One region of the Pseudoalteromonas sp. KAN5 genome, then DNA from elsewhere that is predicted to be linked to it. Evidence: predicted binding sites of a transcription regulator. Region 1 holds the regulator's gene; the other holds the start of a gene.
What was found. Region 1 encodes sigma-54, which starts transcription at its own class of promoters, with help from an activator protein. Its sites were predicted from a motif close to GTTGGCACGNNNNTNGNNT; they were not measured.

Region 1 (3,187 bases):
TACTCAAGAATGTCGTTAAATTCTTCTTGTTCTTTGGGTAAGTTACGAACATCAATACTAACAGCAATTTTGTCGTAATTATCAGAGACACTACGAACTAATGAAGGCAGTAAGTTTACAGGGATATTATCGACACAATAATAACCAAGATCTTCAACTACACGCAGGGCAACCGATTTACCTGAGCCAGAGCGCCCACTGATGATGATTAACTCCATGTAAACTCTCCTTCACTTAATAGCAATTTTATTAAAAACATGATCACTCTAGCTGGTTAAATAACTCATTAACGTTATTAAAAATTATGTGTACAGAATAACTACCTGTCATAATTTTTCCTTGTTATTGAACTACTTTGTACCGCCATAATAGATCACTAACGCAAGAGGTATGACTTACGATTGCTCAACAATAACGTGATATAAATCTTGATCTGTTTTCGCGCTACGTAGTTGTTTACAAAAATCTTTGTCGTTAAGTTTATCAGCAATTGTGGCTAACGTCTTTAAATGAAGTTGACTATCACCCTCTGGTACGATGAGAGCGACAAACAGATCCACAGGGCGATTATCAATTGCGTCAAAATTAATAGGCGTTTCGCTCACTAAAATGATTGCTAGTGGATTTTCAATACCACTCATTCGACCATGAGGAATGGCAATGCCACGACCAATACCAGTACTACCTAGTTTTTCTCTAGCGAGTAATGCATCGAGGATTTCTTGTTGTGATAGCTGAGGAAGTTGTTCATGAGCCAATTGGCTGATAAATTCAATGATCCGTTTTTTGCTATTAAAAAGGACCGCAGTTTTACTGCAGTCCTGGCAAATAAGTGAGCTTAATTTCATAGTGTTAGTGTCGAGCGTGCTTCTCTTTGTGTTTGATTACTTGACGGTCGAGCTTGTCGATTAGTCCGTCAATGGCTGCATACATGTCTTGATGTTCAGTTGAAGCAAATAACTCAGCACCACTGACATGGATGGTGGCTTCTGCTTTTTGGCTTAGCTTTTCTACGTCAAGAATAACATGGACATTGTTGATGTGATCAAAATGCCTCTCAAGCTTCGCAAACTTATTGTTTACATAGTCTCTTAATGAATCAGTAATTTCTACGTGACGACCAGTTAAATTTAGTTGCATAAGCATTTTCCTTTTTTGATTTTACGCCTTAAATCAAACTCTTTCTTTGATTTGACGGTGGAATAGCCAGTGACTCGCGGTATTTTGCAATAGTCCGTCTAGCTACTTTGATACCTTGCTCTGCCAATATATCTGCAATTTTACTATCACTCAATGGTTTCGCTGAGTTTTCTGCGCTAATCAGTTTTTTGATTAGTGCGCGAATAGCTGTCGATGAGCATTCGCCGCCATTTTCAGTGCTAACATGGCTTGAGAAAAAATACTTTAACTCAAAAATACCACGCGGGGTATGCATGTATTTTTGGGTAGTTACACGAGAAATTGTTGACTCATGCATCTCTACCATTTCAGCAACGTCATTGAGTACCATAGGTCGCATGGCTTCAGGGCCATGTTCAAAGAAACCTTGCTGCTGTTTTACGATGCAATTGGTTACTTTGAGCAATGTGTCATTGCGACTTTCTAGGCTTTTTATAAACCATTTAGCTTCTTGCAGATGCGAACGAATAAACTGACTATCAGTGCTCGACTTTACTGAGCGCGACATAGCTGCATATTGGCTGTTCACTCTGATTTTTGGCATGCTGTCTGGATTAAGTTCAACCACCCAGCGGCCTTTAATTTTTTTCACTGATACGTCAGGAATAACGTATTCTGACTCTTCTCGTACTATGGTATCCGCAGGCTTTGGATTTAGGCTGTGGATCAGAGTCATCACTTCTTTTAGTTCATCTTCCTTAAGCTTAGTCTTTTTCATCAAAGTGCGATAGTCGCGACTAGCTAATAAATCGATATGATCAGTTAAAATCATTTTTGTCTCATTAATCCAAGGGGTTGCCGGATCAAATTGATTTAGCTGAATACATAAACACTCTTGTAGACTGCGAGCCGCGATGCCTACAGGGTCAAATAATTGGATACGTTTTAAAACCGCTTGTACTTCGTCAAGTTCGATTTCTTCTTCGTTGTTGCCTTGATTTAAGCTCTCTACAATGTCTTCACAGCTAAGCGTTAAAATACCTGAGTCATCAATGGCCTCAACAATTGCAATGGCTATTGCTTCATCTGTAGGGCTAAATGGAGTTAGCTGTAGCTGCCACATTAAATATTCATGCAAGGTTTCTGTTGAGGCGCCTTGATATATAGATTCGTCCTCTGGCATTGGGCCTGCTGAGCTATTTGGTGCAGCGCTCATGTACTCATCCCATGTGACATCCATCGCCATTTCATCACTGAGTGTTTCTTTGGTGAGTGCTTCGCTGCTTTCTTGTTCGTATTCGCTGGGCTTGTCATCTGCTGAGGCGCTAACGGTTAAGTCGTCGTTATCTTGCTTTTGCTCATTCTTGCCCGCCGTGTCGTCTGAATACTCATGCTCTTCTAGCTCTAGTAACGGATTGCTATCTAACGCTTCTTGAATTTCTTGCTGCAGATCCAATGTGCTGAGCTGCAATAAGCGGATAGCTTGTTGCAGTTGCGGTGTCATTGTAAGTTGCTGGCCCATGCGCAGCTGGAGTGATTGCCTCATGTATCTCTAACAATCCTTTTATTGTTGTCATTGTTAAGTTTAGCAGATGCTTAGCCAAGTGTGGCTTTATAGCCTAAATTGCTCACCTAGGTAAACATCGCGAACTGTTTGGTCGGCGAGTACATGCTCAGGTGTGCCTGATGCAATTAACTCCCCATGAGAAACTATGTAGGCTTTTTCACAAACATCAAGAGTTTCTCGTACATTATGGTCGGTGATAAGCACGCCAATACCACGGTTTTTAAGGTGTTCAATAATCTTCTTTATATCTAACACTGAAATTGGATCAACACCAGCAAAAGGCTCATCTAACAAGATAAATTTTGGGTCTGCGGCTAATGCACGGGCAATTTCAACACGACGACGTTCACCGCCAGATAGGGCCATACCTTGGCTGTCGCGAATATGTTGAATGCTAAATTCATCAAGTAAGCTGTCAAGAGCTTCTTCTCTTGCTTGTTTTTTAAGGTCTTTTCGGGTCTCTAAAATAGCCATCAAATTTTGATAAACAGTCAATTTACG
Region 2 (3,187 bases), 1.6 Mb from region 1:
TAAGTGAACGCTTACAACAGTATCAACAACATATTCATCGGCCTGTCCCTGCTGTTGCGGGAATTTTAACTCGCGTGGTAGGGTTAACCTTAGAAGCTAAAGGCCTGCGTGCGCCAGTCGGCAGTCAATGTAAAATTGAAACTATGCATGGTTTTGTTGATGCTGAAATTGTTGGTTTTAACGATCAAACATTGTATTTAATGCCTAACGATCATATCTCTGGTGTGCTACCAGGTGCGCGGGTGATCCCACAAGTTAATGACACTGGACTGCCTGTTGGCATGAGCTTATTGGGCCGCGTTGTTGATGGACTTGGTCGTCCTCTCGATGGACTGGGAGCTATAAAGGCCGATCACCACTTAAAGTTTGCACAAAATAGCATTAACCCATTATCTCGACGGCCAATCAGCCAACCTATGGATGTTGGCGTTCGCGCAATTAACTCTGTGATCACCGTAGGCCAAGGTCAACGGATGGGGTTATTTGCAGGTTCCGGTGTAGGTAAGTCAGTATTATTAGGCATGATGACCCGAGGCTCAGAAGCCGATGTTATCGTGGTTGGTCTTGTTGGTGAGCGGGGTCGAGAGGTTAAAGAGTTTATTGAAGAAATACTTGGCGTAGAAGGGCGTAAACGTTCTGTAGTCGTGGCCGCTCCTGCGGATGCCTCTCCTTTAATGCGTTTAAAAGGTTGTGAAAGCGCAGTGACCATCGCAGAATATTTCCGAGATCAAGGCTTAAACGTCCTATTATTATTAGATTCAGTAACCCGTTATGCCATGGCACAACGTGAAATAGCGTTAGCCGTGGGCGAACCACCGGCAACAAAAGGCTACCCGCCCTCAGTATTTGCTAAATTACCTGCGCTGGTGGAGCGAGCTGGTAATGGTGGTGAAGGGCAAGGTTCTATTACGGCATTTTTTACTGTGCTCAGTGAAGGGGATGATATGCAAGATCCCATCGCTGATGCAGCGCGAGCAATTTTAGACGGTCATATTGTGTTATCGCGTGAACTTGCAGACAGTGGTCATTACCCTGCTATTGATATTGAAAAGTCTATTTCACGGGTCATGCCACAAGTAGTATCTGAGCCTCATATGCAGCAAGCACGAGTGTTAAAACAAGTGTATTCAATGTTTCAGCAAAATAAAGATATGATCACTTTAGGGGCTTACCAAAAGGGCACTGATCAAATGCTCGATCAGGCCATAAATATGATGCCGAGGGTGAATGCCTTTTTACAACAAGGCATGAAAGATGTGATCAGTTATGACGATGGCTTGCAAGGGCTTGCGCAATTATTAGGACAAGCATAATGGCGAATAATAAGCTTAATTTATTGCTAAAAATAGAAAGCGACAAAGAAGAGTCGTTACGTATGAACTTTTTGCAAGCGCAGCAAAATCTGCAAGTTAATCAACAAAAGTTGCAGGGGTTAAATAACTTTCGGCTAGAGTATACTCAGCAATTACATTTGAAGGGGCAGTCTGGATTAAGCAGTGCTGGGTTTAGTCAATATCACGCTTTTATTGGCAAAATTGAAGAGGCAATTCGTCAGCAAGCGAATACGGTTAGTACCGCTAAACAAGTGGTCTCGCAACGACAAAACTTATGGCTGAAACAGCAAATAAAAACCAAAGCGGTGGCAAAATTAATAGAAAAACAACAGTTAAAAGCAAATGCGATAGCGCAGAAAAATGAACAGAAAATGCTGGATGAATTCTCTGCAAATCAATTTTATCAAAGGCAGCGCGCTTTATAGTTTATTCGGTAGTTTATTAACAATAGTCAGCTTAGGCATATTACTTGCTTATTTAATAGTTGAAGCATTTATTCTGGCAAACTGCGGCGGCAAATTGCCACTTTTAATCTAGGTGAATTATGGCTATTAGTGATCTTTCAGTGTTTATCTCAGCTGATAAGGAAGTTCAGTTAAGCAAAAAAGACGGCAGCAAAGGCAGTGCGGCAACAGAAAGTGCAAGCAACCAAAATGGTGATTTTCTTAGCCAATTACAAACTGCCCACAATGCGGTTGAAACTCCTGCGAAAGAGCCAAAAAGTGACATTGAAGCCGCGTCAAATGAATCAGTTGTAGCACAAAGCAAAGCTGAACCTACAATAGACATAGATAGTGAAGAAGACGCGACAAATTCCGGTGATGCTATGCTCGCACAGATCACAGCTGCCAATAATATGGATACCAGCGTAAAAAGCCCTTTAGCCACTCACTCTGTACGCACAACGCAATTCGGTAGCTATCAAGAAGAAATTGACGAAAATAAACTTGTTGATATCAAAACACCGCGCCCCATTGATAAAGTCACGCCAATTATTGATATGCCCTTTGACGCAGATGAGTCTGTTGATAAGCAACTAAAGCCCACGCTACAAACTGAAAAAAGTGTTATTGCTGAAGCAATTGATAAACAATTACAATTCAATGGTAATGCCGCTGGTGATGATGTGCAACTAGTGAAAGATATACCGCTGACCTCTAAAGAGAGTTTAAAAGACGCGGTACAGGCAACAAAAGATATGCCGCTGCCATCAAAAGAGATGTCACTGACTACCAAAGATATGCCGCATGCCATAAAAGATACGCCAATGGCTCAGCAAGCGCAGACTTTGCAATCTGTTCTGCCAGCTAGTTCTGCATCAGTAGCAGAGGCTGACACTGATGGTGAAAAAACACAGGCAAGTTATGAGTCGAAAGTTGCAATTCAAAGCACTGCTACTAAGCAAAATAACGGTGAATTACCAGCCGATGCGACAGTAATTAAAACCGCGTTAACGACGGCTGAAACAATTAATACAAAGTCGCAGCAAACAGTTAATACAGAGCACTTAAGCAATGTTAGTAGCGCGATGTCTACTAGCGAACAGAGCACAGACCAGTTGACAGCAACTAATAGCGCGGCGCTCGATCAAACCACCAAGTTATTGTTAAGTGAAAAATCGACAGTGCAGAAAAATGCCGATCCATTATTAAGCAATTTAACCCCAGCGCAACGTCAACAATTGCAAATACAAGTGGCAACTATTCAAGAGCAAGGCGTAAGCGCAGTGAAGGTTGCGAGCTTAAAACAAACGCTGGCGGAATTTGTCACCTTAAATAGCACAGCTGCAACTCAACCTGCTGCCTTGGCACAAACTGCGCCTACAGAAATAACTGAGTTAACTCAGTTAGGTA

Region 2: a site for sigma-54 is predicted at 1,791-1,809, ahead of KAN5_RS09515 (flagellar hook-length control protein FliK). Genes of this name have one in related genera too.

What each region holds. Positions count from the first base shown of each region.
Region 1 covers NZ_AP025589.1:3,709,656-3,712,842, forward strand. Annotated here, with positions in the region: gene rapZ (RNase adapter RapZ) at 1-218, opposite strand, end outside; gene ptsN (PTS IIA-like nitrogen regulatory protein PtsN) at 396-848, opposite strand; gene hpf (ribosome hibernation promoting factor) at 853-1,140, opposite strand; gene KAN5_RS16490 (RNA polymerase factor sigma-54) at 1,169-2,665, opposite strand; gene lptB (LPS export ABC transporter ATP-binding protein) at 2,732-3,187, opposite strand, start outside.
Region 2 covers NZ_AP025589.1:2,109,094-2,112,280, reverse strand. Annotated here, with positions in the region: gene fliI (flagellar protein export ATPase FliI) at 1-1,313, shown strand, start outside; gene fliJ (flagellar export protein FliJ) at 1,313-1,759, shown strand; gene KAN5_RS09515 (flagellar hook-length control protein FliK) at 1,879-3,187, shown strand, end outside.